2 regions of the Sutcliffiella horikoshii genome follow, and region 2 is predicted to be linked to the other one. Evidence: riboswitches for the same ligand, from Rfam matches in the RefSeq annotation. Region 2 holds a riboswitch; the other holds the start of a gene.

Region 1 (8,856 bases), 600 kb from region 2:
AGAAGCTTCAGTTTATACGATTGCCCCGTCATTAAAAGATAGACTAACAATAGAATTCCGGTTAAGTTCAGCATGATATTGATATTATGAATGAACAGGACACCTATAAAAAGGAGGACCATCCCTAGTAGTTTGAAGCTCGGATTAATATCATGCATCCATGATTTATTTTTATAAAGCTCCAACTGCATCCTTTTCTCCCCTGCCTCTTAATCTCTCCTTACTCCTCATATCAATAAGGTTTCCATCCTTTACTGTCCAAATGGTGTCAGCAAACTCGGTAACAATGTTCTCATCATGTGTAACCATCAAGATAGCGACGCCTGCTTCCTTTAATGCTTCCAACCATTCCAGCATGGCAAATGTGTTTCTACTGTCCTGGCCAAATGTCGGTTCATCCAATAGAAGAATACTCGGCTGATGGATGACAGCAGCCGCTACGCTCAGCCTGCGCTTTTGGCCAACGGATAATTGGTATGGATGGTGATGACGCACGTGGTCCAATTGGAAAAGTCTCAGCATTTCCTCTACCTTTTCCAATACCAATCCTTCGTCCATTTTCTTTAGGCGCAGTGTATAAGCAACTTCCGCTTCCACAGATTTGGTTACAAATTGGAATTCAGGGTTCTGGAAAACGAAAGTTACCTTGTCAGTGGGGATATTTATGACCTTTTCCCCATTAATTTCGAGGGTTCCTTCTGTCTTTAACAACTTCATTAACGATTCCAGCAATGTGCTTTTTCCAGCCCCATTTTCCCCTACCACGGAAATCCATTCTCCCTTACGAATTTCCGCTTCCTCCACATAAATCTTTTTCTCTTTCCCACGAAAGCCTGAATAACCGTTTACTTTTAACACCGTTTCAGCCTCCATGTTAAGCATGGAGAAGGGTTTTCTGTTTTTCAAATAATTCTCCCAAGCACCTGGGTACCATATTCCATATTGGTTTAAATGAGAAAGCGAGGTTTTAAAGACATCTTGCGTCTTACCATCAGCAATTATATTTCCAGCGTCATCCAACACAATGATCCTTTCCACAAAATCAAGCAGCTGCTCCACTTTATGCTCCACGATGATGACGGTTTTATCATCTGCCACTTTCTTAATGGTATCCCATACTTCCCTGGTACCTTCTGGATCTAATAACGCGGTCGGTTCATCCAAAAAGAGTACATCTGGCTCCATCGCGAGGACAGAAGCAATGGCAAGCCGCTGCTTCATCCCTCCTGAGAGTTGCTGGATTTTCATGTGGAAATTCGGTAAGTCCAACCCCACCAAATCAAGGGCTTCTACAATCCGTCTTCCCATCTTCTCTCTTGGAACGGCGAGGTTTTCCAGTAAAAACGCAAGTTCTTCATCCACATAGGGCATACAAAACTGTGCATCCGGGTCTTGGAAGACATATCCCCATGAATTGGGCAAAAGCTGCTCTTTCACAATCATCGGCACTTCCACCACTTTGGGAATGAGTCCTGCCAACACTTGAATAAGAGTCGATTTCCCGCTTCCGGAGGGGCCAAGGATCAATACCTTTTCCCCTTTTCTAATCTCGAAGGATAAGTCTTCAAAGATTTTATCGCCACCTGGATATTTCAGTCTTAAATGGTCTAATCGTATGATTGTTTCCATTCTCTTACCTCCTATTGCCTTAAGGAGTCATAATCCTCCTTGCTCACCGGTCTTAAAAGACTTGTGACTCCCGTTGCCTCTAGCGCTTTTACCAAAACATAAGCAAGTACTCCCGCTAAAAGGACCGCTCCGATCAAACGGAAAGATATTAGCAATGTGACATTCCACCATACATAATCAAACAGGTATCCTCTAAAAAGGTCCAATAGAAGCGAACCTACACCTGCTGCGGCACCTGCAAGAGATGCGACAAGCACATCAAACCGCTTATAGCGGAAAGCCATGAATACCATTTCAGCAAAAAGCCCTTGTACGACACCATATATCAACACCATCAATCCATATTCAGACCCTACCAAGAATTCACCTGATGCGGCTGCCACTTCCGCCAGAAAAGCGACACCGGCTTTTCTGATCAGTAGATAAGCAACCGTTGCAGCAATGAACCACATGCCATATGTCAGCTCTTGAAGCTGCAATCCGAATGGAGCTAGCACGTTATAAACCGGGGCCCAAATTTTATAAACAACCCCAAACACCAATGCAATAATGACCGTCACCAATATATCTGTAAGCTTTAATCCTTTGTTCATATTAATTCCCCCTAAGCCTTCACTGCGGCTTCAGATACCGGCCACTTTTCCAAAGTGTAGGCCATTTCCCAGAAGGAATATTCATACTGACTGCTGATGATGAAATATTCAAGCCTTCTGGCTTTCTCTTCCTCGGTTGCCTTGTCTGCCAATTCATCCAATCTATTGATCTGCTCTTCCACAAGCTCCTTGAACCATTCTCCACCATATGCTGCAATCCATTCTTGATAGATCGGTTCCGCTGGAGTGCAATCTTTTAATCTCTCACCAATTTCATAATATAACCAGTAGCAAGGAAGCAGGGCTGCAATCACTTCTCCCAACCCACCGGTCAATACAGCACGATACATATGGGAAGTATAAGCGTGTGCGGTCGGAGCTGCCTGGAATGCCGCCTTCTCTGCCTCTGTCACCCCAAGGCGTTTTGAAAAATTTTCGTGCAAGGATAATTCCGCTTCATATGTACCTTGTGCATGTGCTGCTAGTCTTGCTGTCGTTTGTAAATCAAAAGCCTTTGCTCCGGCATATGCTTGAACTTTTGCAAAATGGCTTAAATAATAGGCATCCTGCAGTACATAATATTTAAACGACTCCAATGATAAAGTTCCATCTGCTATCCCTTTTACAAATGGGTGATGGAAGCTCGCCTCCCAAATGTAATCCGCTTTCTCTCTTACCAACTGTGAAAATTTCATTCTCCATTCCTCCTAAAAATGTTAGTAAATGCAAAAAACCACCTTCCTCGCTTGCGCAAAGAAGGTGGTGAATACACTAATACAGCTGAACTTTTAAATGAAAAGTGTCTCGACCCCACTTCCCTACGCTGGTGTTAACCAGATCAGGTTCTAAGAGTCTTGAAGTCACACTTCAATCTCAGCCTTATAAAGGCACCCCTAGTGGTAGATTCGTATATAGTTGTCGGAAAGCAATTTCTGATACCTATGTTAATTTGCTTTTTCTATTTTGTCAAAGAATAATTTTACACAGAAGCGGAATTTTCCAATCCTTCCGCTGACTCTTCCTCTTCTGTAGCGTGTTTAGGCAAGGTGAACATATAGAAAACCCCAACAAACAATAAGCAGCCGCCTACAAGAAGGTGAAGCCCTTCCACTGAAAGGATTTTTTGAAAAGTCAACGCAATGACTCCGAGAGTAATAGACTGAGACAACATCATCAATGGCGTAATCCAGCCCTGTACCCTGCCCATCATTTTAGGATCTACAATCCTAGGCAGCCATCCCCCAATTCCAATGTTGACAAAAGGCAGGCCAAGACCAATTAAAGCAGTGAATGCCAAATAGTAATACATATCCGGGCTATATCCACTAGCCACGACAAAAGCACCAGAGACACCCAAACCAATGATGACCATTTGATATAGTTTCAGCTTCTTCGCCATCATCGAGGCAATAATGCTTCCAATCAAAACCGAGATGCCAAATACTACTCCCATCACCATCATGAACTGCTCGTAGTCTGTTGGAGCAAGTTTGTATTTAAGTATATATGCCGGCATGACGGAAAGCCCCCCGTTTACGATCCCAAAAACAAAGAAACCAATGATAAGGTAGACCAACAAAGGATTTTTTATAATATAAAGCATTCCATCTTTAAAATCATTCGCTACAAACCTGACATTAAGTTGCGTCCATTTGTGTCGGCCATTCGGAAGGACCACCTCTTCTTCCAATTTACAAGCCCTAATTAAAACAGCGCTCACCATATAAGTGACAAAGCATACAAATATAGCACCTTGAAGGCCTACCGTCCAGTAGATAAAAATTCCTAACGCATTGCCAAACAGCATGAACAAACTGCTTGTCATCTGATTTAGTCCTGCTGCCACTGTATATTCATCCTTTGTAAGGATTCCTTGGATGATTGCAGCCTGGGCAGGATGGAAAAATTTCGATACAGCACTTCTTAAGAACAACAACCCGAATACGAGCGGCATCCAATCAATATATATAGCCCCCATAAGTGCCAACGACAAAATGGCACAAATCAGATCACTGTAAACAGCAATCTTCTGTCGATCCATTCTATCTGCTAGTACTCCTACCAGAAAGAAGACAGCAAGTGTAGGCAAAGAATACATTAATTCCGTCAATGCTGCATAAAATGGCTGATCTGAATATCTGTCCAACAAATACAGCATCAGAGCTGCGATACCAACGATACTTCCCATTGTCGACGTAAAAGACGACCAGAACAGCAAACTGTAATTCGGTTTCTTGAATATGGCAATCATATTTTTCATCACTTGTCCTCCACTATTCATTATCTAAAATAAGTTTAACTTCTTTAGAAATTGCCCGTAACCGACTGTCGGTTCTATTTTTCTCGGTCTGGAGATGGAGAACAAGCAACAAAACAATTGCATAACCCAAGTTATCACTGAAATATACATGTAGTTGTGCATAGAAAGATTAAAGGAGGTTTTATATGGACTCATTTGACAAGCAGCGGCATATGGAGGAGCTGAGACAGTTTCAAGATTGGTTTGAATCGAATAAACAAAAAGAGCCCTACCCCTTATACCCTAATTATGGAAAAATAACAAAATATCAAGAAATACCAATCAACTTTCCGGAACAGCGACAGTTACAGCAGCCTGGTTTGGAAAAATATATGGTTCCAAAGCCCATTATTGAAAATCCAAATTATAAGGGCAGTGGAAAGCTGAAGGGAAAGGTTGCACTCATTACTGCCGGGGATAGCGGGATAGGTGCAGCGACAGCGATTTCTTATGCAAAAGAAGGTGCAGATCTAGCCATCTCCTATCTTGATGAACATGAAGATGCGAACCGAACAAAATCTCGGATTGAAGAGCTGGGGCAACGATGTATCCTTATGCCTGGGGATTTAAGAGAGAAGAAACAATGTGTGGCAATTGTAGAACAAACAATCCAAGCTTTCGGAAAGTTGGATATTCTGGTGAATCATGTGGGAATACAATTCCAACAACTAAGTTTGCTTGATATAACCGATGAACAGTTTGACGACACGTTTAAGGTGAATATTTATTCCCATTTCTATACAACCAGAGCTGCATTGCCTTACTTAAAAACCGGCAGTTCCATCATTAATACCGCCTCCGTAGTCGCTTATGCGGGGGAAAAACAGTTGATTGATTATACTGCTACCAAGGCAGCGAATGTCGGGTTTACACGTGCGCTTGCCAATAGTATCGTTGACCAAGGTATCCGCGTAAATGCCGTCGCACCTGGAAGAACTTGGACACCACTAATTCCTGCAAGTTTTTCTTCCGATCAAGTAGCAGTGTTTGGTGCATATAACCCCATGAAGCGGGCAGCTCAACCATTTGAATTAGCCCCCACTTATGTTTATCTCGCATCAGATGACTCCCGATTCGTTACAGGGCAAGTCCTGCATGTAAATGGAGGAGAGTTTACGGCTTCTTGATAGAGGAATAGAGATGTTTCTCTAAACCTCACTTTGATCAAATATTTCTAAGGAGTGAATCCTTTTGAGCTACGAATTTAACCCTGAAGTCAAACTATTGTTAATCAATCAATCGGATACAAAAGTCCAAATGGTTTACCAACCAAATAAATGGCCCATGCCCAAAATTGGACCGCGCCCTCCGTACTACACAGAACCAATATATGAAGCGGAATATCCTGTTATATAGCTCCAGGGACCATAATGAAAGCCCCCTTTATGATTAGGGGGCTTTACCAAAAGTTAAGCTAATAACTTCTCTAATACAGTATTCTCATTTTCGTTTAAAAGGTTCTTCTGAATAATGGCGTCCACCTTTTTATTCATATATCCTTCCAGCAATTCTGCTTCTCCTTTATCTCCAACTAATATTATTTTCTCCCACTGCTTATCCGCTGCCTTTTTATCAAGCTTGCTGCCAAGGCTCTTTACCCACCTCTTCTGATTCGCATTGATGCGATCTTCGTAATGGTCCACCTGGCTCGCCGTTTTAATGGCTCCGCTTCCCATACTAGAACTGTGATGTGATGGACCTTGATGCATTCTCCAATCATCTATTTCCAAATCAAATTCCATCGACTCACTTTCTTCTAACAGGGCAAAAATTGATGTAAGAATTTTGATTTCATTCTGTTGCATAAGAACAAACCCAGTTAAAGGGTATGCCTGATACATTTTTTGAAGCTCATCGAGTACAGGATATTCCTCCCAATAAAAGTTGGTCGGCACAGAGACCTGTAATTCAAAAGTCTCCCATAGTCCGCTATCAGCAGATGCAAAGATGATTAGGCCTCTCGGCATTTTCCGTTCCATACCTTCTACATACTTTTCAACATTCTCACGAATGGAACGCAATCTCTTTAACTCTTCCATACTGCTAGCTTCTATATATTCCTCTAATCGATTGAACCCATTCTTCAATGCTATCTTCCATTCGCCACCTTGCTGGTCTGGATGACTGCGATCGGTGTGCAAATATAAGCTTAGTACCTTGTCTGGTTTAGTAAATCTCATGTTTGAAAGTTTCTCCATCGTCTTATGATAGGTCACAAAATCCCTCCATTAAACTTTTGGTTTAATAGTCTTTATCACAAAATTGAATGGTCTAAACATATAAAAACCACCTTCCTCATTTATTAGGGGAAGGTGGTTACTGTTAGTCATCGTCATCTCGGTCTTTCTTCTTGCCACGCTCTTTCTCTTTTTCTTCCTTTTTCTTATTTTCTTTTTTCTTATTCTCTTCTCTTTTCTTTTCATCTTTCTTCTTTTGCTCTTTTTTGCTTTGCTGCTCTTGCGCCTGCTTTTTCTCTTCCTTCTTCGCAAAATCTTTCTTTTTCTGCAAGCTTGCTGGAAGGTTGAGCGATTCTACCGGCTCTCCTTCAAGTGCTTCACTTACAACCTGTTGGAAGACTTTCGCTGAAGGGCTTCCCGCACCAGAGATGATTGGAAGAACGTTGTCAGCAGATTCTTTATCAAACCCAATCCAGAATGCCCCAACAATTTGGGGAGTGAAACCAACAAACCACTGATTGGAAGTGGCGCCATGGTTATTATCAGCTGTTTGAGTAGAACCTGTTTTTCCGGCAACTTCCCGTCCATCAATGATTGCGTTCTTCCCACTTCCTTCTTCGACAACGCCTTTGAGCATAAAGTTCATTTTTTGAACAGCTTCTTCGGAAAAGACACGTTCCTTTTCTTCCTCAAAAGAAGCCACTTCTTTTCCTGTTACTGTTTCTATCTTAACGATTCCATGCGATTCAATAATTTCCCCGTTGTTTGCATAGACGGAGTACGCTTCGGCCATATGTTTCGGGGAAACGCCATGAAATCCGCCCAATGCTATATTTCCGAGCGTACGATCTTCTTTTTCATCCACCGGCAAGTATAGCTTTTTCGCTGCGTCCATGCCTTTTTGAATCCCCATATCATACAGCAGGGAAACCGCAGGAATGTTATAAGAATTCAACACTGCATCATACATAGAAACTTCACCACGGAAATCCAACGTATGATTTTGTGGCTTGTAATCACCAAATTCAGTAGGGGAATCATTTAACATGTCATACACATCATATCCCTCTTCAAGGGCAGGTGTATAAACAAGTAACGGTTTTGCTGTTGATCCAGGCGGCTTCTTAAGCTTGGATGCACGGTTAAAATCACGGAACTGATAATCCCGGCCACCTATCATCCCTAGAATTCCACCTGTTTTCGGGTCAAGCAGAACCCCACTGCTTTGCGCCACCTCTCCGGACTTACCGGTAGGAAAATTCGCTGGATCTGCATACACTTTTTCAAGTGCTTCCTGCACCTTGGGTTCGAGCGTCGTATAAATACGATATCCTCCAGCAAGGAGTTCACTCTCACTGATGCCATACATTCTTTCTGCCTCATCAATAATGTAATCCGTAAAGCTTGGGTATTTCCCTTTATGAGGATCAACATGACGCGTTTCAAGTTTTAATTCCTCTTTTTTTGCCGCTTCCACTTCTTCAGCCGTAATGAATCCTTGTTGGTGCATGAGTGATAGCACCAAGTTTCTGCGCTGAATGGAGCGCTCCTCATTATTTAATGGGGAAAGCGCAGATGGAGCTTTGATTAACCCTGCCAATGTTGCAGACTCGGCAAGTGTCAGATCTTTCGGGTCTTTTGCAAAATAAACCGCGGCTGCCCGCTTAATTCCCCATGCACCTTCACCAAAGTAGATTTGATTAAGATACAGGCTTATGATTTGATCCTTTGAGTAGGATTTTTCCACTTTTTTTGCTAAGAAGAATTCGTCCGCTTTTCGTTTTAATGTCTTATCATGAGATAAAAAGACGTTTTTGGCCAGTTGTTGGGTAATCGTACTTCCACCCTGCACATAGCCCCCAGCTTTAACATTTGTTGTAAGGGCACGTAAAGTCCCTACAAAGTCAAACCCGTCATGCTCATAAAATCGCTGATCTTCTACGGCTACAACCGCCTGTTTCATCACTTCCGGAATTTCATCAGATGGTACACCTTCTATCTGATTGGAGGTAATCCTGCTAGCGACTTCCCCACCCCTATCATAAAGTACCGATGATTGCGGTAATGGATCTGTCAGCGCACTGACGTCCCTTGTATTAATATATAATTGCATTCCAAGCAATATAATTAGAGCCAGTAACCCCGCAATAAGAAGTAC
Region 2 (23,852 bases):
GAGTATTATCGGATAATCAATCAAGAGGTTAAGAGAAGATTGGGGGGATTACATTCAGCGAAATGTCTATTATACAGTGTCGATTTTCATGAAATAGAACGGTACCAATCAGGAGGCGCCTGGGATAAGGCCGGGGAAGTGTTAGGTGATGCTGCGCGTTCTTTAGAATTGGGGGGAGCGGACTTTATTGTCATTTGTACCAATACGATGCACAAAGTTGTAAATGAGATCCAATCAAAAATAACTATCCCCCTATTGCATATCGCAGATGCAACCGCAGCACAAATTAAAGAGAAAGGAATTAATTCGGTTGGATTACTAGGCACAAGGTACACAATGGAACAAGACTTTTATAAATCACGTTTGGAGATGAACGGCATAAAAGTTATTGTACCAAGTGAACAGGAAAGAGAGATTATAAACAAAGTCATTTATGAAGAGTTATGTTTGGGTAAGATTCAAGAAAAATCAAGAGATTACTATAAAAAAGTTATCCATGGCTTAATCGAATCTGGTGCCAAAGGGACTATCTTAGGCTGTACCGAAATTGGATTATTGGTAAAACCGGAAGATTCAGATGTTCCTCTATTTGACACGGCTTACATCCATGCTTTGGAAGCGGTGAATATGTCATTAGAATGAGAAATTAGGGGTGGAAGAAATGAAAAAAATGACGTTATGGGGAAGAGACGAACAGGATGATAGATTGGTTTTAGAAGTCATAAGGGGAGAGAAAACAGCAACATGTACACCAAAGGTTTGGTATTATGATTCCCCAGAGGAACCACCCACAGAAGTAGGTGATTACGTAGCGGTATATGATCAACAGGGGAAACACAGGTGTACCATCTTGATTACCGAAAATTATGAGATACGTTTTGGAGATGTGGACGAGAGGATTGCGAAAGCAGAAAACACTAATTCAATAGAGGAGTTTCGCAAAGACCACGTCGTTAGCTGGGAAGATGCGTTAAGACAAGAGGGTAATGGATTAGATGATAATACGGTTATTGTAGTAGAGCACTTTGAGTTAGTGGAGAAATTGTAGGAACAGGCACCGTGACCCATTCTTGGTTCGCAAGGCATTATTTATCATGCTTTAGTTAAAGGGTAATAGGCACGAGATTGATGAAAAAGTGGGTCGCCGTGCCTGTCCCCTTAGCACCACTAAACCATCAAATAGTCAAAGGTAATACCAAATAGAATGATCGCAGCACCCAAACTAAAGTGAACCTCTTTTTCATTTACTCTTGTCTTCTCTAGTAGTGTAAAGATGAATCCAATTAGGCCGACAAAAATAGCACTATTAATGAGATAAGGAATGTTCACAAAAAAGAGGTGAGGGAACCTTTGAACAAATCCGGAGATAACTCCAAAACTACACAAGAGAAGAGGAATTCTTAATTTCCAATACATAGTATCACCTAACTTTCTTGAATTATGAGGACAGGCTCCGCGCCACGTTCTTATTCCTCTTCGCTATCTAGGTCAAAATCAGTGAAAGTTTCAGCTTTCTCACCTTGAACTACATTTTCTCCATTTAAGTAAACTACCATAGAGTCATTCTCTTCATCAGAATACACATGTGCGCCGTTTTCTTCCTTTGCGTTTTGATGGTCATATCAAAACCTATATAAATGCTAAAAGAAAAGCAATCCCCCAACTCCCAACAAAAAAGATCAAACTAGAAATGAAATATAAACTCATTTCAGGGGAACTCGCGGCTTCATATTGATGTTCATAATGGTTATTGGTAAGAAACTTTGCGATGGTTCCTTGAGAGTTTGTGCTGGCTTTACTTGTGATACCGGTGATCCAACCTAACCCAAACAGACACAGGCTGGAGATGAATATAGTATCAATGAATTTCCAGTTTCCGAGTAAACTGATGGCATAAGTTCCGCCTATCATTAATGAAAGCAAGATAACAATGATTGTGGTATTAAGGTATTTAGGGTTTATACGTTTTTGTAAAGCCTTGCCGATAAAGTCGATTGAAAAAGCTGCTAGCGTAAAAAGGATTAAAAGAATAATCGTAAAAGCCACACTATAGTAATAATTCATTCCCCCACCTCCTAAGTAACTTCACATCGGTATATCTCTATTACGTTTAGAATGGAGTAAAGTTCCAGTACTTAAAGAAAAATGGGACATCGTGCCTGTCCCCTCGACTCCCCTCTCCAAAAAAAATGTTTATCCCCCATCCCCTTAACAAATACTATCCACGTACATACAGGATAGGAGTGTTTAAGATGTCTCAAGATATGAACTATAGCGATGACAATAAATTTATCCCGGTGACCTCGATTTCGGCACATAGTGGGAAACATGTCACCTTGGATTTGTATTACTACACGAACCAAGTGGTGAATATTTGCATCTACGGAAACTCGGAGGACTGGGTGTTGATTGATACAGGAATGCCGAAGTCCGCAAGAGAGATTCTTTCTGTGGTGGAGAACCATTTAGGGAAAGGTGCCCGCCCGAAAGCAATCATTTTGACGCACGGTCATTTTGATCATGTCGGGGCGTCGGTGGAGCTGGTGCGGCATTGGGAGGTTCCGGTGTATGCGCATGAGCTGGAGCTTCCGTACCTGACCGGAAAAAGCGATTATCCTGAGCCGGATCCGAGTGTAGAAGGGGGCCTCGTTGCGAAAGTGTCCTCCTATTTTCCCAACGAAACAACCGATCTCAGCGGGCATGTCCATGCACTCCCTGCTGACGGTACTGTACCGGGTATGGAAGGCTGGCGCTGGATTCACACGCCAGGTCACTCGCCGGGACATGTCTCTCTGTTTCGCGAGTCAGACCGCACCCTCATCGCAGGGGATGCGTTTGTCACAGTAAGGCAGGACTCGCTGTATAAAGTGCTTGTCCAACAACAGGAAGTCTGCGGGCCGCCGCGGTATTTTACAACGGATTGGCACGCGGCATGGGAATCAGTGAAAAAAATGGAAGCGTTAAAGCCGCAAGTTGCCGTCACTGGTCATGGGCCGGCCATGGAAGGTGAGGAACTGGCCCAAGGACTCACTAAACTTGTACAAAATTTTGAATCAATCGCTATTCCGGACTACGGAAAATATGTATAACAAAAGGAGAACATCATGAAAGCAGTCACCTACCAAGGGAAAAACACAGTAGTGGTAAAAAAAGTAGAAGCACCAAAAATTCAGGACCGTGAAGACGTCATTATCAGGATAACTTCGACTGCCATCTGTGGATCGGATCTTCATCTATACCAAGGGAATTTCCCATTACCGATCGGCTATATCATCGGGCACGAACCAATGGGGATTGTGGAGGAAGTGGGACCGGACGTGACAAAGGTGAAAAAGGGTGACCGCGTTGTCATCCCATTTACCGTCGCTTGCGGAAGATGCCATTACTGCGAACACGAGCTGGAAAGTCAATGTGATAACTCCAACCCGCACTATGACTCCGGAGGATATTTCGGCTACTCCGAAAAATTCGGAAATCATCCTGGCGGACAGGCAGAATACCTGCGCGTCCCGTTTGGCAACTTTACCCCATTTGTCATCCCGGAGGACTGCGAGCTGGAGGATGAATCACTCCTCCTCTTATCGGACGTCTTGCCAACTGCCTACTGGAGCGTGGTGAATGCAGGTGTGAAAGAGGGAGACACGGTCATTGTCCTAGGCTGCGGACCTGTAGGACTCATGGCCCAGCAATTCGCCTGGCAAAAAGGTGCCAAACGAGTCATCGCCGTCGATTACATTGGCAACAGGCTACAGCACTCCAAGCAACACATGCAAACAGAAGTCTTCGATTTCACCAAATATGACGACATGGGCGAAACCCTCAAGGAAGTGACAAAAGGCGGAGCCGACGTTGTCATCGACTGCGTCGGGATGGACGGGAAAAAGTCCCCGCTAGAATGGGTCGAGCAAAAAATGAAACTTCAAGGCGGAACACTTGGCCCGATCCAAATTGCCACCAAAGCCGTGCGAAAAGCAGGTACGTTACAGATTACAGGTGTGTATGGCGGATTGTACAATATGTTCCCGCTAGGACCGTTTTTCACCAGGAACATCAATATAAGAATGGGACAGGCCCCAGCTCGTCATTTTATGCCACACCTGTATGATCAAATTAAGAGTGGGAAACTTGATCCGACCAAAATCATTACACATAAAATGTCCTTGGATGAGGCAGCGCATGGATACGACATATTTAACAAAAAAGAAGATGACTGTATTAAGGTGATTTTGAAGCCATGATTGGGTCCGTTAAAGCGAGGGGGCAATATAATGTACCCCTCGTAAAGGACAAGTTGATTAAGGGTCAAGTAGCAGCTGGTACTTCGACCGACTTAGTTCAAGGTCCCTGTCTTCAAAATATAAAACGCTTGGAATAAATAACTATATATTGTAATATATTCATATAGAATATCCACTAGGGGAGCCAATAGGCTGAGACGGAGCTTTACGCGACGGACCCTTTGAACCTGATCTGGGTGATACCAGCGGAGGAAAGTGGTGCATTGAGTTTAGTACGTACATATTCTCATGCTCCTCTTTCCCATGGAAGAGGAGCTTTTTTCGTTAAAATAGCTAGGCTTGCTTCTTCTTTGGGAAAAGGTGGGTATTCTCCTAATTAATTTTGAGGAGGAATACGACATGAAGTTTTCAGAGCAGTTACGAAGAGAGGCAGATCCCATTTTTCAGGCGATTTTTGAACATCCGTTTGTAAAAGGGATCGGGGGAGGAAATGTACCAAAAGAGGCACTTATTCATTATGTAGAGCAAGATTTTGAGTATCTATCAACTTTTTGCAGAATTTATGGTCTGGCTGTTTCTAAATGCACCGACCGGGAAGATATGGCATTTTTTCAACAACAAATAGGGTTTGTGTTAAATTCTGAGGTGCATCCACACAATAATTTTTGTGAAGTAGCTGGCGTGCGTTATGAGGAATTACAAAAAGCACCACTTGCTCCGACTGCCCACCACTATACACGGCATATGATGGAAGCGGCAGCAAACGGGACACTAGGCGAAACACTTGCTGCCCTTGCCCCTTGCCCTTGGACATATTGGGAAATTGGGAAAAAGCTTATTCAAGAAGTGAAGCCAACACCTGATCATCCTTTTTATGAATGGATCATGTTTTACGGAAACGAGGAAGTGACTTCGATCACACAAGTGTTCATGGACAAAATTGATGCTTGTGCATCAACAGCAGGTGAAGAAGAAAAACAACGTATGCGAGACCATTTTATAACGAGCACACAATTAGAACACCAATTTTGGACAATGGCTTATACGCAGGAAAAGTGGCCTGTTGCTTTGGATCGGGTTAGAGTTTAGTAGATAGTTTAGTAACATTAGGGTACAGTAAAGGTCCTATGACCGGCTAGTATAATTTTTTGAATGAGAGAGGTTTGAAAAATGCAGGTGATCATAATGATTACCTGCATTTTTTTATTTTTTAGTACTTTCATAGAATAATAAAAATTAAACAAACGTTTGTAGAAACTGAAATTCATCATTGTAACAAAAGTTCTAAAAACCATTCGACAAACCTCAACCATTTTTGCATGCTATTTTAAAATATCTTCTAGCTATCCACAAAAGCTAAACCACTAAAAACTGGGCCACCGTGCCTGTCCCCTCCACCCAAAATCCCCTTGCATAAATATGTCGCACCGTGATATAGTCAAACTACGACATATGTCACAACGCGACACACTTGAAAGATAGAGGTGACCATATTGGATCTATCCAAAATCATAAAAAAATACATACCCATGACTGAAACCGCATTCTACATATTGCTGTCATTGACAGAACCGCGCCATGGCTATGGAATCATCAAACACGTCGAAGAAATCTCTAACGGTCGTATCCGCCTGGGCTCTGGAACCATTTACGGAACGCTGACGAAAATGCAAAAGGATGGAGTTATCACCGTGTTTGCGGATGCCGAGCGGAAAACGGTGTACGAAATCACCGATAGCGGCAAAGAGCTGATTACCGCAGAAATCGAGCGATTGAAGGAGCTTCACGGAAACGCATTGAAGTACGAGGGGGAATTCCTATGAAAACAATCATCAAACCATTATGGAGCTACGATGTACAGAAAACCGAACAATTGCTTACCGACCAGGCAAAAGCAGGCTATCACCTAACACAGCTTAACCGCTTCAAACGCCGCTTCACTTTCGAAAAGGGCAACCCAAAAGACGTAACCTACCGAATCGGCTACGACAAAATAAAACCCGCAACCCTTTCCAACACCATGCGCAATGACGGCTGGGAAAAAGTCACCCAAAGTGGCAAGTGGTATGTGATCGCAAACGAGAAACCGCAGGCAGAAGTGACTACTTCCACAAGTCGCGACGCCATCATCAAACGAAACAACTATATCTTTTATGCATTCATGGCCATACTCATCTACATAACCGGTGCAATGCTGGTAAACATAGCCCTCTTCTCCACCGTCTTTTTTGCAAGTGACGGAAACGTGGAAGTAGTGGAAAGTCCACTCTGGATCATCACCTACACCGGCTCAGCCCTAAGTACCGCTTTCTACTTTTTTATGATCTACTCTGTTTGGAAAATAAAGAAAACAAACAAATCCCTGTCACAAGAGAACCAAACAACATATTCGTCCCAACACACCCTAGATAAGAAAAACCTTACGAAAGCAGAAGAAAAACAACTAAAACGAGATGGACTAATCATTAAACGCCGCAAATTCGGCTGGATGTACTCGCCTGATAAACTGGAAAAGTGGCTAGAGCAACACGCAGCAGAAGGAAATCGCCTCCACCGCGTCAGCAAACTTGGCACCACCTTCTATTTCCGAGAAGGCGAGCCACAACATATCAAATACAGCGCAGACTACCAAAATCTATCGAATGATAGTTATTTCGAGATTCATAGACAAGCAGGTTGGAAGGATATATTCAGCTCCAAGGGTGCCATCCAAAAATGGACCATCTGGAGCAAGGAATACGAAGAAGGCGAAACACCACCAGCCTTGTACAGCGACAAAACGCACAAGCTCAAGCAAGCAAAGAAAGTCGCCTTCTCTTATACCGTGATCTTCCTACCGATGGTTCTAATGTATATGTTCATCGCCAGCATAAACATAGGCTTTCTGTTTCGAAAAGAAGAGGCGTGGACGTTACATGATACCAATACCATTATGTTTTTCCTTTGTATTCTCGTGTTCGGTACATTCATCACAAAGACTTGGATGTATTACTTTAGGCTGCGGAGAGCTTGAAGGTAGATGAAGCAATAATAAAATGACCATTAGAACCCCACGGTTTTAATGGTCATTTTCATAGATGTCCTACAAAGAACTATTGCTTTTTCATCAAAAATCTTCACTGCTTTTGTCCGGTGTCAATGCAAATATAATCCCAATGGTGTTTGGTGGAACGCTGGCAAGCAGGAACCACCAGTTGCCGGTAGTAATAGATAGGATTCCAAAACAAATAACGGACAAGGCCACAATGAAAATACCGAATTTGACTTTAGAGGGCTTCAACGGCTCCGACATATTCATATTGATGGACAAGATCATGCCTGTAAATCCCCAGCTCGTCATGTGAACAACCATAATGACAGCAAGAACGATGGCGGGCCTTAACTCCATACCGAACATGATCAACGTAAATAATAAATAAATGGAAGCAAGGGTGAAGAACCAAGAAATGGACCGGGCCTTTTGCCAAATATGGTCATGCAGTTCATCCAATCCACGCTGCTTTTTGGCCATACGGCGGCCAAACCACCAAGCTAATATACCTATCACAGCTCCTCCATATAATCCTACCAACCCACCAATTTGTACCTCCATTATTCTTCTCCCCCTTCTTCTAAAATAAAGACCTCTTCAATGATGCAATCGAATACCTTTGAAATGTTATATGCTAGTTCAAGTGATGGATTGTACTTTCCCGATTCAATCGCAATGATGGACTGTCTCGAGACGCCTACCTTTACGGCTAGGTCCTCTTGGGTCATCTTCGCAGCTTTGCGCAGATCTTTAATCCGATTTTTCAACTTTTCCACACCTCAATTATTTTTGTAAAGCTAGCTTTACAATCGGTTGTAAGTAAAGCGTACTTTACATTTGGTGAAATGTCAAGCATGCTTTACAAAATAGGTTGTGGGGACAGGTTCCTCGACCCATTTTTGGGGGAGTCGGAGTCGTGGCGGTAACGGGATAGGTACCGTTACTGACCATTATGGAGAGAGAGGATAGTTTATCAACAATTCGAAAAAGGATACAATTAAGTTATAAAAATAAAAAGGATTTGATTAGTTATGGAAGAAAGAATCAAGGAGTTAACACTTTTATTACTGTACCTAACATCATGGGAAGAAAAGAATATTCCAGGAGAAATGCGACGAAGTTGGAAAGGATACGATTTCGATATATTAAACCAATTAAGCGAACAGGATTTTCTTCATGGCGGAAACCGTTCGAAATCCGTATATCTAACAGAAGAGGGTATAGAAGAAGCGAAAAAACTAGCTCAAAAGTATATTGGACAATTAGACAGCAACTAAAAAACAGTGGCGAAGGAATTTACCTTCGCCACTGCCTACGTGTAACTCATAGACCGGCCTCTCTACTCCCTCGATAGAACCACCTTAAAAACAGAACGAAATATAAACACTACCACTAAAATAACAACTCCAGTCAATACAATCGCGTAATTCATCCCAATAGGGTTAAACCAAGACCCATTTGGAGGAGTGATAAACGCCGCCCCCAACCAAACGGAAACAATAGTAGTAATGAAGTTTACTAAAATAATAAAGCGGACCTTAACTTTCATAGATAAGAAACCAACCAATCCAGCAAAAAAAAGTGTCCCTAAGAACAAAAAATTAGTTTTCTCCGGATACTGCGAAATTTCATAGTAGTGAAACAGAAACGGCATATGAATTAACGAAACTAGCATCCAAAAGTATTTAATGAAAATCCCCCCTTAATTACAAAAACGTGGGTCGGCGTGCCTGTCCCCTCAGCCCAATTCCTTATACACCTTCACAAAATAAACCTCTAAAACTTCCCCTAATTTACCGTCAAGCTGCCAATATTCGCTGTCGGCATTCTCGATAACAGTATAGAACTCCTCCTCAGGTATCTCACCAGCTTCTAATGCTTGGTAAAGCTTCCACATCTGCAGGCCATACTTTTCTTCTATTAAAGCATATTCAGTTGCGTTAATTTCCTTAAGCGCCCGCACCAATTCTTCAAAATAACGGTCTACCCCTAACGCTTCTATATGCATAGAACACCAGTTAAATAGACCCTCATGCCCACCACTTTCAAGCTCGGAGTAGTAATGGTAGACCATAAAAGCTTGATTAGCAGTTTCATTGTCCGTAGGAAATTCGTATTCGCTCAGTAAAGAAATCATCGCATTCCAAATGTCTTCATTGGTTATCAATTCTGTATTATTTTTATCTGCCAAATGAATCCCTCCAAACTTTCTTACTAACAGTGGTAATAATGTAACATTATGTAATATGATTATAACAGATAGCATCGTATCAATTGGACGGAAGGAGAATGGTATGAGTCACAAAAAGGTAATTTTCATTCTGAGTCTAGTGGTAGCGATCGGGATTGCATTTACTCCTATTATTGGCATCAGACATGATGCCGATGGGATTATCTATTTTGGATTTCCTGCTGACATGTTTGTGTACTACGGAAATGGAGGTTGGAGTTCAAGCAGTCTAGGACCATTTTTCAATATTGCTTTTTTCTATGTGATATTTTTGCAGTTACACAAATTGATAACGAAAAAGAAGCTTTTAAAGAATATAGAGAAATAGAATAAAAGGGGGCTTTCCATTGTACTTATTACTATCCATTTTTTTGACCATTATTTTAGGAGGTGTATTACTCATGATGGGGCCAGTGGCAGGCGGTTTACTCGCATTCGCGATCATCACCGGCACCTTATTTAGAGGACTATATCTCCTAAACGACATCCACAGAAGGATCACCAAAGATATACCCAAACCTGATCCAGTCAAAGAGGCTTATGAAAACTATCTGAAAGAGAAAGAAGCCAAAGCTCAAGGGTAGAAGGGATGCACCGCGAAAATGTGTCGCGGTGCCTGTCCCTATGGAGGTGTTTATGAAAAAATACGGTTTGTCCTTTATTACATTCTTCGCTGCTGCGTATATAGTGTTAGTAATTTTGGAAGTCGGGGAAACGTTCACAAAAGGGATTCATGTTTTCATCTTATCTATTATTATCACCACTATTCACTGGATGTGGGATAGTTTCACCAAACTAACCAAACAGAAAAGGTCAAAGTAATGGACAACAAAAAACGGGTCACGGTGCCTGTCCCCATAGACCACTAAGGAGAACGACACGTTGAGAAAAACCAACATTCAACCATGGACCAAAGAATGGGAAGTCGCATATGACCAAGAACAGAAACTACTAAAAGAAGTCCTAAAAGATGAATTAGTAGATATTTTTCATATCGGAAGTACATCTGTCCCGGCAATCGGTTATGCCAAACCCATCATTGATATTTTGATTGTGGTAAAAGAAATTGAAAAGGTTGATCGGTACAATGAAGCGTTACGAAAAGTGGAGTATGAACCGAAAGGCGAGAACGGGATAGCAGGGAGGAGGTACTTCCCAAAAGGCAAGCAACACAGAACACACCATGTACATATCTTTCAGGTCGGCAATGAACATATACAAACACATCTGGATTTTAAAATGTATCTCATGGCACATCCAGAAGATGCAAAAGCATATGGAGAGTTGAAACTGGAATTAGCAAGGCAGTTTCCTGATAACCATCATATGTATCAAGAGGGAAAGCAGGATTTTGTGAATGAGTTGGCGGAGAGGGCGAGAAGTTGGAAGGCTAATAGATGATTTTTACTGCACCTTTTCATATAGGATGGGGGAAGTTGTAGGGTTATTGGTAATCGGAAAAATCTATTGGATGGAAAAATAATTGTAAAAGAAGGGATCAGCATGATTGGAAGAAAACTCATAGCAGCTTTAATCTCTGGTTTATTAATGATTGCGATGTATTCCATTTTTATTGGAATAGATATAGGAGTTTTCTTTGGCATGTATTTGATGCCCATTATTTTTATTTATGGCATACCATCTTCTATGTTATCTGACTACGCTACCAAAAGCCTGATGGGAACAAAACGAATAATCGTCGCTTTGTTCATTCACCTTTTCTTAGCAGCAACGTTCGTACCAATACCAATGTTGATTTCAGGCTACAAAATAGACACACGGTTCTCAGAGGCAACTGGTTTGTTCGATGTATTCTTATTCATTCATGCACTAATAGCAGCCTTCTTATTTTGGCTTACAGACGAATTAATGAAAAATAAATCATGTCAAATAAAACGCAGAAAGTGTTTAAAGTGGGTTGGCGATTTAAAAATATAATGAATGGAAGCAAATACTTATCTAAAATAAACAACAAATTGGTACGGCCCTCTATAAAGGATCAGCGTCTATTTTACTTGTCTAAGTGAAGGAAATATATTGTAGGGATTTTCAGATTATGAAATAGTTGGTATTAAGCAATCGGGCAGGATTGATTAATAAAAAAGACATTGACCCATGGGTGAAATTTTCTAATAAGGGGGGAGTAAATTTGAAGGGGAGTTTTTTCAAAATGAGCTTATTGATAGTAAGCATTCTTCTCTTAAATGCATGCAGTAAGGTTGAAGAAGTTCAACATATTTCAGTATTTGTTTCGGAAACATCAGAACAAGATGATGAAGGTTTTTTTGTAACAACTGGCTACAAGAAAGTTAATTCAATAACGATTATTGAAGAAAGTAAACATCATGTAAAGACTGTTATTAAATCCATCGAGGACTTTTATGATATCGAAGGGAATTATTTAAAAACAGAAATAATACATTCAACTTTTAATAAATCCTATGTTACTCAAAAAGAAGATGCTGAAAGTCTAAAGGAAGAAATTCAGAAACCTTCAACAATTCTAATTCCCGATGAAAATATAGAACTTTTCAAATTAGATAATAAAACAAAGGAAGTCGAGGAAAAAGTGAAAGAACATGTCCTATCTTTTATGGATATGCTGTAAGTAATACTCCATTATATAGGGGATTGTAGCAAAGTAGCTTGCTCCTTACATAAGAATTGGGAAGTATTTAAGAATAAGGAGAGTAGTTCTATGTTAAAAAGAAAAATAATAACAGCCATTCTGACATTTCTTATATCAACCTTAATTATTACTAGCTTATCCCCTGTAGATGTCCTTTTAGATGGCTCACATAATTATGAAACAAGCACTTTCTTTCAAGATATTTTGCTTATATCTGTATATGTTGTTGCAGGAGTTTTCTTATATGGATTGCCAGTATCAATACTAATTGAATTAATAACACAAAAACCAAAGGAAGCTCGATTTGCTCTTTCCTTTCCTTTACATATCTTGTTCGGAATAATTCCTGTTTTTGTATTAGGATTCTTAGCAATATTCTCACTGCTTGTCTCAATAATATATCTTTTGATTGACGAGTTAATTAGATTTTTCACAAAAGAAAAAAAGATTTCTGGTTACAATTATGTTAAAGCCTAAATCGTTTTAGAGTTTATCATTTTAATGAAATAGCTTTTAAATGGAGCCAAAGCAACTACTCACGCTGTTACTTGTAATATTTTTTAAGAAAACTTAGAGAAAAAAGAATTGCAGTGAGTATAGTGTTCTTTTAAAAGCTAGATTTCTTTTTACCCACTATGCAGCAATCTAGGGGCGATTGTTGCGCCAATGAATTAATTATTTAGTAAGGCACTTACAGAAGGAGGAATGGAATGTCAGAACAGGAAAGAGAGAGGCTCAAGAATAGAGAACAACAAAGAAACCCAGGGGCGGCTTTTAACAATGCATTAAATCAAGCTATAACTGGTAATCCAAATGGAAGTGGATGTTTATTGATTGTGGTTATACTTCTAATATTTCTTTTATTTAAAGCTTGCTCTTCTTAATCTTTTATTGGGTACAATTGCAAAAGCTTTAAAATGAGTCTATTGAAGAAAATAGGAGCGATTGCCAGCTAGTGTAATCGCATTTTGTTTCTATTTATGGGGGAAGGGAGGAAGTCCAATGGTGAACAGATAATCCGAGAAAATCTATTTGTGTTTACATTAAAAGCATGTAGAGTTTCTCACATTTTCTAATTAATTGAAAATAAAGTTAAGAGGAGAAAACAACATGCTAAATAAAATTACGCCGTCTGTTTATTATTCATCCAACAACGATGCTAGAGAGCGACCAACTTTGGGATTAGTCTGTGGGGATAAATATAGCTTAGTAATAGATTCAGGAAATTCCGCTCAACATGCTCAAGATTTTTTAAAAGAAGTGGACGCACTTGATGTACCTCCAGTTAAATATTTGATCATTACCCATGGACATTGGGATCATTTCTTAGGATTAAATGAATTTGAGACCACGATCATAGTAAATAAGCGCACCAATCAAATTTTAAACGATTGGCAAAGCTATTCTTTTGATGATAATCGCTTCAAAACTATGTAGATTTAGATTCCAGTAAAATGTCTCGTCAATGTCTGGAGATCATTAGAACTGAACTTCCCATGAGGGATTCCTTTAAGTTGAAACCTGCTGATATGATATTTGAGAATTCGCTTACTATTGATCTTGGAAACAAGGTTTGTATCATCGAAACAATTATTGGTACCCACAGCGAAGATTCAACCATTATATATGTGCCTGACGATAAAGTCCTTTTCTTAGGTGATAGTGCTTATGGAACGACAACAGATTCTTTATTCCATTACAAGCAATCATTATTAATACCGATGATTAAGGATATTCAGAAATACGATGCTCATTTCTTCATTCTTGGGCACGAATCGATGTGTGTTTTAGAGGAAATGAATCTTTACTGGAAAGAACTTATTTCCTCAAGCGACGCCACAGATTCTACATCATTAGAAATAGCCATGAAATGTTTCGAGAACAAGAATAACAGGATACCTAATTCAAATGAACAATTTTTTATACAAGCCTTTGTAAATGACCAGATTTTAAAATCAAGAGTTTAATGAATATGGCGCTATCCATAAAAGGATTAGCGCTTATTCTGGTCTAGAATCAGAAAAATTTATTGGAGGTATAAGAGAAAAGAGAAAATTATAGAGTCTATATTAAAGGTGAGAACACGGCTCGCTCCTTACATAAGAATAGGGCAGGGTAGTTCAATAAGCCTTCTCCTTTTACGGTACTCTAACCTTATGGGATAGGTACTCACCTATATTTACAAAAATGAATATCTTATTGTTGAAACCAACTTAACTTAGGAGGAATCTTCATGGGATACTTTGTTACTGTAGAAAATGATGTGAATTTATATGTTGAAGATATTAACCCGGGGGGAAATAAGACCGTTGTGTTTTTACATGGTTGGCCGTTAAACCATAAGCAGTTTGAATATCAGTTTAATGTTCTTCCTTCTATGGGTTACCGCTGTATTGGTATAGACTGGAGGGGCTTTGGCAAATCGGATAAACCAATGAATGGCTATACTTTTAACAGACTTGCAGATGATATTCGCACAGTAGTTGGTACACTTCAATTAAACAATTTTACTCTTGTAGGTCACTCTACCGGTGGGGCTATCGCCATTCGGTATATGTCTCGTCACAACGGTTTGGGGGTATCGAAGCTTGTACTTATTGATGCGGCCGCACCAACAGGATTTACTACAGAAACGGCCGATGAACTTCTTACGGAAACCCTAAATGACCGCCCAAAGATGATACAGGAAGTAATGGATACCTTTTTCTTCCAGTATATTACTAAACCATTCTCGGACTGGTTTTTGCAAATGGGATTACAGGCAGCAAGTTGGTCGACAGCTGCTATTATTATTACATTAAGAGATGAGAAGCTGCATGCGGATCTTTCAAAAATAAATGTCCCTACCTTAATCATTCACGGTATTCATGATAAAGTCATTCCATTTGCACAGGCTCACGAGCTAAACCAAAAAATAAAAAATTCACAGCTAGTCCCATTCCAATATAGTGGTCATGGTCCTTTCTGGGAAGAACGTGACAAGGTTAACCAGCTATTAACACAATTTATTTAGTTAAAAAACTTATACTTATTCTAATAAATGGATGAAGTAAAATTTTTGCTCTACTTAAAAAGCAACTGGTTGGATATATTCGGGGGCTTACAGATCAATCTGTACATCTGAATTATTAGTAGATCGTACCTATCGGGGATCAGGGATTGGAGAAATATTGCTGAATTATGTTCATCACTTATATCCAACGACAAGAATTGAAATGTTAGCAAACACTGATTCTCGAACTTTTTATGAGCAAAAAGGTTACAGAACGTTTTATGGATTTAGGAAGACAAGTAAAGAATAATGGAGAGTTACCTACTAAATTACCAGGCGCTATCCTTGTTTCTAGGATGAGCGCTTATTTTTGAGTAAAAGGGTTTTCCAGAAACCTATGATGAAACTTTTTCATATTCATACGCGTATATATTTCAAAGATAAAGATGTATCTTAAGGAGGAGTTTTTACATGGTAGATCCATATGCTATGGGGGCTGGCGATGCTATGTTTCAGATTGTACCGATTTTTATTGGCATTATTTTTGTGATCGTTATCGGTAGTATCTTGATTTCGGTTTTTAAAGGCATTGGGGAGTGGCAGAAAAATGAGCAGTCACCAAAGCTAAGTGTGCCAGCTGTTGTTACATCAAAACGGATAGAAGTTACCAAAAGGTCCAATATGCATCATCACAACGACACCCATCACCACCATTCTTCCAGCACAAGATATTTTGTTACGTTCGAGTTTGAGAGTGGTGACCGTTTGGAATTTCATGTTTCTGGTAAGGAGTATGGGTTACTTTCGGAAGGTGACTATGGTGTATTAAGCTTTCAAGGGACTCGGTATTTAGGTTTCCAGAGAGACATAGAGAAGAAGGAGAGTTTATGAAGAAAAAACTTTTTCTTGTTAATGGAACGTACCAATTAAAACAATGGGAGGTTGAGGTGAGGTATTGCTGATTATAGTAATAATTATTATTGTTATCACCCTTTTATCAATAGAAGTCCAGTTAAGGCGAGCAAACAAGCATAATGAAGAAATAATTGATTTGTTAAGGGAGATAAAGGATAAAACGGAATAAGGTAAGGAGTGATTCCATGAAAAAAGGGAAGGTAATCGTTTTAACTGTTGCAATAATGGTCAGTTTTATTGTTATGCTTCATTCAAATCCAACTACTTCATTACGAACAAAAGTGTTTTTTATGGGGTATCCGAAAGCTGCTTTTACATCTGAGATTGTGGAATATGAATATGTAAACCTTCATGATAAGGATAGTAAGGGATACATATTTACAGAGCCCCCTATGGAAAAAGCAACCCAAGGTTATTTAGACACGTATCAAGTGAAGAAAATAGGGATTTTTTATTTTGCTGAGTTTATGAAAGATGTATGATGTTGCTCTATATATTGATAATCCAGGGAGAAGATAATGAAGAAATATTTGGTGCAAATTGGAATCGTTTTGTTAATACTTTTAATTGCCTTTTTTATTAATCCAAAAGAATTGTATTATAGCTTTAAAGCAGAAAAAGAGATTGAAATCATACGAGGTATTGTAGAAGAAGGAATTGGAGAAGAAAAATACAAAATAAAAGAAATAACACATATAAGTGAAAACAGTTTTCTTGTTGAAACTAATAGCAATAGTTTGCTAATTCAAAGCAAGAAACAGGTTAGTGGGACTTCTTATGAGATCTTTGTATATGGATTAACTATTGAGAGATATATGAATAAATAGCTAATGGCTTATTACTTAGAAATAAGGCAGCGTTCTAGAATAAGGAGAGTAGGTTCAATGTTAAAAAGAAAAATAGTAACAGCCTTTTTGACATTTATTATATCAACCTTAGTTATTACTAGCCTATCCCCTGTAGAAGTCCTCTTAAATGGCTCACATAATTATGAAACAGGCACTTTCTTTCAAGATATTATTCTTATATCTGTATATGTTGGGGTAGGAATTTTCTTTTTTGGATTGCCAGTATCAATACTAATTGAATTAATAACACGTAAACCAAGGGAAGCTCGATTTGCTCTTTCCTTTCCTTTACATATCTTGTTCGGAATAATTCCTGTTTTTGTATTAGGATTCTTAGCGATATTCTCACTGCTTGTGTCAATGGTATTTCTTGTGATTGACGAGTTAATTAGGTTTTTCACAAAAGAAAAAAAGATTTCTGATTACAAATATGTTAAAACCTAATTCATTGCAGAGTTTATCATTAATGAATAGAAAAAGAGGTTGGACTTTTATTGAAACGTGTTTCTGATGATAAATACGAAGAGATTCATGTATTTAAAAAACGTGAAGAAAAATTAGCTTTTTACAAAAATGCCCATAGGGAAAGGGAAAAGTTATAAATAGAAAAGTTGGTCTTTTTTTATTGGTTTTCTTTTGTTATTTAATATGGCTATATCTTGCAATATATGAATCTTCCATAAATGACTGGTGGACAGTCAATGAGATTATAGGGATAAGTGTTTCAAATGTGAAGATTGTTGTTGGTACGGGTATCTTCATTGTTGGTGGAGGGGTTCTTTACTTGTTCATTAGAAAAAGGAATTAGAAAATTGTTATTGAAGAGCTGATTAAGAGGACGTTATTAAATGTGTCACGGTGCCTGTCCCCATAGACCCTCTTGAGGTGAACAGAATAAGAGTAGAGGTGGCTTTCCATGCGTATACAACTGAGAAATGAAAACTGGCTTGAGGTTAGAGAGTATAGAAAAGAAGACTTTATACATATTAATAGATTAAATGCAGAGGAAAAGTGGAATAACCTTGTTGAAAATAAAGACAGTACAAGGGAAGCTTGGGATCATTCAACCATTACTTATGTTGCAGAAATAAACGGGCAGCTGGTTGGGTATATAAGGGGGCTTACAGATCAATCTGTTACCTTATACATCTGTGAATTATTAGTAGATCGTACCTATCGTGGCTCGGGGATTGGAGAAATATTGCTGAATTATGTTCATCACTTATACCCAACGACAAGGATTGAAATGTTGGCAAACAGTGATTCTCGAACTTTTTATGAGCAAAAAGGTTATAGAACGTTTTACGGATTTAGGAAGACAAGTAAAGAATAATCAACTACCAGGCGCTATTCTTGTTTCAAGGGGAAAATTGATATCAATGCTACGATAAAGAAAAATACATTGGTTAATAAGAAAGTTGCAGTGGTTTATGAAGAGTTCTCTGAGAATGTAGTGTTAAATCAAATTATTAAAGCGACACTCATTTACCTATCGCGATCAAATAAAATAAATCAAATAATTCGTAGATTATTTCACGAATTGCTACCTTATTATACAGAGGTATCAGATGTAGAGCTAGATTTGATGCTATGGAAAAATGTTAGATATAACCGCCAAAACATTCGTTATCAATTTATTGTAGATTTATGAGCAGTTATTATTTGATGAAAGCTCTACTTCTCAAAAGATGAAAGCGGTTCAAGACGAACAAAGATTATCGTCTTTATATGAAAAGTTCATCTATCTCTTGATTTACAACAAAAATTTAGTGGCATAAAGGAAAACTTACTAGCATATGCTAATCAATTTTTTACATAGTTTTATAAATTCGTTTTATCTAGGAAGCGCGGGACGGGCTTGCGCTTTCTTCGGATTAGGAAGGAAACAGTAGAATCGTCCGGGCGCTTCCCAGTTCTTTAAGGAGAGAGATTCGAAATGCGAATGAAATGTTTGTGTTTAACCGACCATAATGGATATGAGATTCCAATTAAACAAATCGAGCATCAGAGATAGCATCAGGAAAAGTGAAAGAATTCATGAGAAAAACATAAAAAAATTAAAAGAATCTCATAGAACACCTAAGTGAATCACCATTAATCCGGAAGCAACGGGGCGGTTCTATCTATTAGAAAGGGACGATGAAGAAATGGTTACAGAAATCCAACTAAATGATACTAAAATTAATATCACACGATATGATGAAAAAAAGATAGAAGGTAAAACTCAGATATCGTTTACTTTTTATGTTTCAAGTGAAGACTACCATGATATAGCAACGTTATTATACAAAGGAACATTTGATGTAATCGTACTTGAGAGACATCTTAAGTTCCGCGGAACGATTCAAGAATATTCAACATCAATTACGAATCTATACGAAAAAGGGCAAATTGGTGAATATAAACTGACTTTGAAAGAAGTGGAATAATAGAAAAGGGGATTTTCATCTTATGAAATTAAGCATTTTAGATCAGTCTCCCATTTCAACTAATCAAACGGCATATGAAGCACTACAGGAATCAATGAATCTCGCTCGCATAGGGGAGACATTAGGATATTCCCGTTATTGGATTGCTGAACATCATGCAATGCCAGGGCTTGCATGCTCTGCGCCCGAGGTAATGTTAGGGTATATTGGGGCAAATACAAAAAATATCCGAATTGGCTCTGGAGCAGTTTTATTGCCATACTATAAGCCGTATAAAGTAGCAGAAACCTATCACATGTTATCCACTCTATTTCCTAATCGAATTGATGTTGGAATTGGAAGGGCACCGGGGGGGCCTGCTGAAGCAACAAATGCATTATCGGATAACTATTTGCAACATGTCTATAAAATGCCTGATTTAGTATATGAATTAATTAAATACATAGATAATGAAGGGACCGTAGTAAAGGCTTCTCCGATACCGCAGATTAGTCCTGATCTATGGATGTTAGGTACAAGTAGAAAAAGTGGGGATTTTGCTGCGGAAAACGGTTTAGCCTATAGTTTCGGACAATTTATGAGTGATGAAAACGGAGCAGAAATCGTCCAACAATATCGTCAGTCATTTCAACCAAGGAAAAAAGGCCAAAAACCATACGTCATTATGGCTTTATCAGTAATTTGTGCAGAAACTACTCAAAAAGCAGAAGAAATTGCTTTAAGTTCAATTGTTTGGGAACTACAAAATGAGAGTATGGAAGGAAACAAAGGAGTTCCTTCTGTTGATGAGGCAAAAAAAATTCTATTAAATCTACGTAATCAAAAGTCTATTGAAAGAATAAAAAAGAAAATGATTATAGGTACTCCAAATGAGGTGAAAAGAAAAATATTAGAAATTCAATCACATGTATTAGCAGATGAAATCATGATTGTAACTATCACTTATTCATCAAAGGATAAGCATCAATCATATCGATTAATCGCAGAACAATTTATTAAATGAAAAAGTTAAGATTAAAAGGGAGTGGAATGATTAACGTTTTTTTCCTCCAGAGTGTTTTGGTTTCAGCTTTCAAAACCCCCTTGTTAATGTAAAATGGAAGCAGGGGACGGTTCTCTGCTTCTGAAGCAGAGAAGAACTTAATCGTACGCGATGGCCTTTTAAGAGCCCTTTCTAATGAAGATGGGGGAAATGAGAAAGAATGCTCTTTATGGTATTGTTTAATCATCAAACCAAGCAAATCATAGAAGTCATACTTAACCCAAACATATAGGTAGTAGCAGTAAACCATCACCTGAGAAGCATCAAGACGGGTCCACTGTTCGAGAATAGAATATTACAGCCGTGTAAAGGGAGATCAAATCGACATTTTGGGTAATGTGTATATAATTTCTAATTCAGTCATTAAGTAATTGGATGCGACACTCTAAATTTATAGACGAAAAACACCATATCATATAACCAGGCGCTATTCTTGTTTCAAGGATGAGCGCTTATTTTGTATAAGAGGTTTTGCAGAACCCTAGTCCGAAAGTACACCATGTATCTGATGAAACTTTTCATATGGATACTCGTATATAACTCAAAGATAAAGATGTAACCAAAGGAGGAGTGTTTACATGTCAGATCCATATAGTGTGGTGGCTGGTGGTGATGCTATGTTTCAGATTGTACCAATTTTTATTGGCTTTTGTGATTGTTATCGGTAGTATCTTAATTTCAATTTTTAAAGGCGTTGGGGAGTGGCAGAAGAATGAGCAGTCACCAAAGCTAAGTGTGCCAGCTGTTGTTACATCAAAACGGATAGATGTTACCAAAAGGTCCAATATGCATCATCACAACGATACCCATCATCACCATTCTTCCAGCACACATACAAAATATTATGTGACGTTCGAGTTTGAAAGTGGCGACCGTTCGGAGTTTCACGTTTTTGGTAAGGAGTATGGTTTACTTTCCGAAGGTGACAATGGAGTATTAAGCTTTCAAGGGACGCGGTAGTTAGGGTTTGAGCGAAACAAAGGGAGTATATCGGGAGGAGAGGATTACCAAAGTGACTACAAGTGAAAAAGAAATTCTACTGTTGAATAGTGACAAGTACTTTAATAGATTACTTGCAATTATTGAATCCGTACCAAGTAGAAAAATAGGCCTTTCCATTGAAACGCTAGAAAGAGACAAGAATTTCCGTGATGTCGTCATGCACCTGTATGAATGGCATGCCATGCTGGAGAGATGGTATAGGGAAGGAATGGATGGGGATATCCCGTTTATGCCAGCACCGGGTTATAAATGGAGTAAGATCGGGCACCTCAATATGCGAACATGGGAAACCTACCAAGACGTAACATTAAATCAAGCGATAAAGAAATTAAAGTTAAGCCATGAGCGAGTGATGGAACTAATTAGATCACATACCAATGAAGAAATCATGACAAAAAATACATTCTTCTACTTTGTTGAAGATTCTGGGTAAGGGTGAAACTCAGATCTTTACGAGCTGGGTTTTTCTTATATAAAAAAGCTCGGAGTTTCTACTCGGAGCTTTTTATTGTATTGTTCTGCATTTTTATTTTCAGAAAAATAGGGAGGGTTAGGGGACAGAAAATTATAAATCAGATACTTTTCACGTATAGCCTTAATTAAGGCCTCTATACTTGAGAAATGCTTTCATGAAACTTAAAGATGGTTAACTTTAATATTTTTTAGTGATGATTGGATATAGTCTGTTAATATTCTACGATGGCAATGAGTATGTTGATGCTCACTACATAGAAAACAGACATTATCATCCTCAATCAATTTTTTTACTAGGGGTAGAATTTTTCGTTTCTCAATTAATTCATTATACTCAATTTCATATTCATCCCAAGTCATTTCTTTCTTCTTATATGACTTTAGAATGTAATCAGATGGTGCCAGAGTAGGAGTATGAATATATTTTATGTCAACTAATTCTAGAATATATTCAAGGTCTTGTTTCTTAGCGAAACCAGATAGCTGAGATGTATTATTTAGTCTTGTATCAACAACCTTCGTTACACCTGCTTCTTTCAACAGCTTAATAAATTGTCTTAAAGATTTTTTAGCAAAACCAATTGTATTTATAGTTTCCCCCATTATTTTGAGTCCTCCCTGTAAACTGTTTTTAGAATAAATATAATTGTTCATTTCTTATTGGATTTAATTCTATAGCTTGAACACCATAAGGTTTAAAAAACTCTCCAACCAGTCGTCTGTGACAAAAACGGTGATCATCACAAAAACAAATCAAAACGATATTTTTACCCTTTAGGAGTTGTTTATAAACCTCACGAAGACACTGCTTGGTCTCTCTATTTTCTAATTCTTCTAAGAATACCTCTTCATATTTATGCCACCAAGAGTCAGGGTTATGCCCTTTCCAATTATTAATAAATTTCAAAAACAAATTCTTAGAGGGAGATAACTGTTTTACAAGTATTGTATTAGGGATTTCAATACCTGCTCTTGTTATTTGCCATAACTCTGCTTCCACTTTTAAGTACTTAAGTCCAGCCGGATTTGAAGTAAACAGTTGTCCTTTAGGTCTCGGGGATTTTTCCATGTTACTACTCCCTTTTTTCTTCCAAGTTTAATGTTATGATATTAACATTAATTTGGATAAGAGTCTAATACGGGAACCTCAGGGTCGGTAATTAAGCTGATAGCCATAGGATACTCTTTATAGATATCTTTTCTAGGTTCTTTACGTGCTAAACCGATAACTAAATAAAGTGAGTCATATGTGTTAGGAGTATTAATTTTTTGTTGGATATACGATCGCCATTTTAAATCAGTAATAGGAAATCCTTCAGTTTGTGTTGTATTATTATAATCAATGCCATTGAAGGTGAACTTTATTCGAAGTAAGTTTTCTACCTGTCTAAAGCTATCAATGTCTATTAAGCATAGTGAGCGTCCATTCGCCTGCAATGTTTCACTAAGTTCGGTTTCCCCACTTTGAAATTTGGAAACAAGTTGTAATAATTCATTATTGGGTAATTTCTTTATTAAAGAATAAGAATCCCAGTCTACTAATCTAATATCTTCGGTATGACCTGGAGAGTTTGGATCGAGCTCTGCTCTATAATTATAAATCTCCCACACATCTCCAACCATAATCTTTTTATTATCATTATAAAATAAATTTGACCAAAACTTAGTGCTAGTGTCTGGTGGCAAAGGTCGTAACCAATTTCCGTCTTCATCTATTCCAGCAATACAATATTTATCATATGTTTTTGTCACTGCAAGAACTGTAAAATTAATAATCGACATAATTATATGTCATCTCCTTAACATATTTTATATTTCATTCCCTTATCTAGAAAATTCTACAAAAAAATACAAAAACCTTTAAATTTCTATATAAAACTCTGTTATAATTTTTTGGAGAAGCCTTGTCAAAGGATTAGCTGGACAGTTAACCCAATATTATTATAAGAATAGGATCATTGAGAAAACTAGAAAGAGATAAAGGGTGCATTTAAGTAGATCAATTATTACAAAATAGCACTT

Evidence for each region. A riboswitch is a leader RNA that binds a small molecule or an ion and turns the genes downstream of it on or off. The one in region 2 is predicted to bind thiamine pyrophosphate.
Region 1: it holds a riboswitch for thiamine pyrophosphate, as region 2 does, so the genes downstream of both, tenA (thiaminase II) here and tenA (thiaminase II) in region 2, are expected to answer to the same signal.

What each region holds. Positions count from the first base shown of each region.
Region 1 is NZ_CP082918.1:1,147,689-1,156,544, reverse strand. Features, by position in the region: gene K7887_RS05985 (energy-coupling factor transporter transmembrane component T family protein) at 1-191, opposite strand, end outside; gene K7887_RS05980 (ABC transporter ATP-binding protein) at 172-1,629, opposite strand; gene K7887_RS05975 (ECF transporter S component) at 1,641-2,222, opposite strand; gene tenA (thiaminase II) at 2,234-2,917, opposite strand; TPP riboswitch at 3,021-3,127, opposite strand; gene K7887_RS05965 (MFS transporter) at 3,202-4,482, opposite strand; gene K7887_RS05960 (SDR family oxidoreductase) at 4,668-5,648, shown strand; gene K7887_RS05955 (VLRF1 family aeRF1-type release factor) at 5,931-6,737, opposite strand; gene K7887_RS05950 (transglycosylase domain-containing protein) at 6,844-8,856, opposite strand, start outside.
Region 2 is NZ_CP082918.1:544,586-568,437, forward strand. Features, by position in the region: gene K7887_RS02945 (aspartate/glutamate racemase family protein) at 1-642, shown strand, start outside; gene K7887_RS02950 (ASCH domain-containing protein) at 662-1,048, shown strand; gene K7887_RS02955 (hypothetical protein) at 1,168-1,416, opposite strand; gene K7887_RS02960 (hypothetical protein) at 1,630-2,064, opposite strand; gene K7887_RS02965 (MBL fold metallo-hydrolase) at 2,253-3,089, shown strand; gene K7887_RS02970 (zinc-dependent alcohol dehydrogenase) at 3,105-4,238, shown strand; TPP riboswitch at 4,406-4,509, shown strand; gene tenA (thiaminase II) at 4,638-5,327, shown strand; gene K7887_RS02980 (PadR family transcriptional regulator) at 5,768-6,061, shown strand; gene K7887_RS02985 (DUF2812 domain-containing protein) at 6,058-7,251, shown strand; gene K7887_RS02990 (hypothetical protein) at 7,345-7,830, opposite strand; gene K7887_RS02995 (helix-turn-helix transcriptional regulator) at 7,830-8,036, opposite strand; gene K7887_RS03000 (DUF6429 family protein) at 8,301-8,546, shown strand; gene K7887_RS03005 (DMP19 family protein) at 9,008-9,460, opposite strand; gene K7887_RS03010 (hypothetical protein) at 9,564-9,827, shown strand; gene K7887_RS03015 (hypothetical protein) at 9,847-10,083, shown strand; gene K7887_RS03020 (hypothetical protein) at 10,136-10,321, shown strand; gene K7887_RS03025 (GrpB family protein) at 10,382-10,900, shown strand; gene K7887_RS03030 (hypothetical protein) at 10,967-11,437, shown strand; gene K7887_RS03035 (hypothetical protein) at 11,670-12,107, shown strand; gene K7887_RS03040 (hypothetical protein) at 12,198-12,605, shown strand; gene K7887_RS03045 (hypothetical protein) at 12,839-13,012, shown strand; gene K7887_RS03050 (MBL fold metallo-hydrolase) at 13,239-13,565, shown strand; gene K7887_RS03055 (MBL fold metallo-hydrolase) at 13,583-14,095, shown strand; gene K7887_RS03060 (alpha/beta fold hydrolase) at 14,362-15,141, shown strand; gene K7887_RS03065 (hypothetical protein) at 15,287-15,430, shown strand; gene K7887_RS03070 (DUF2500 domain-containing protein) at 15,592-16,011, shown strand; gene K7887_RS22925 (hypothetical protein) at 16,076-16,204, shown strand; gene K7887_RS03075 (hypothetical protein) at 16,221-16,517, shown strand; gene K7887_RS03080 (hypothetical protein) at 16,554-16,862, shown strand; gene K7887_RS03085 (hypothetical protein) at 16,920-17,327, shown strand; gene K7887_RS03090 (GNAT family N-acetyltransferase) at 17,800-18,216, shown strand; gene K7887_RS23055 (5-methylcytosine restriction system specificity protein McrC) at 18,286-18,534, shown strand; gene K7887_RS03100 (DUF3219 family protein) at 19,031-19,312, shown strand; gene K7887_RS03105 (LLM class flavin-dependent oxidoreductase) at 19,335-20,315, shown strand; gene K7887_RS03110 (DUF2500 domain-containing protein) at 20,967-21,314, shown strand; gene K7887_RS03115 (ClbS/DfsB family four-helix bundle protein) at 21,367-21,789, shown strand; gene K7887_RS03120 (DUF488 domain-containing protein) at 21,993-22,433, opposite strand; gene K7887_RS03125 (DUF488 family protein, N3 subclade) at 22,462-22,899, opposite strand; gene K7887_RS03130 (dual OB domain-containing protein) at 22,947-23,612, opposite strand.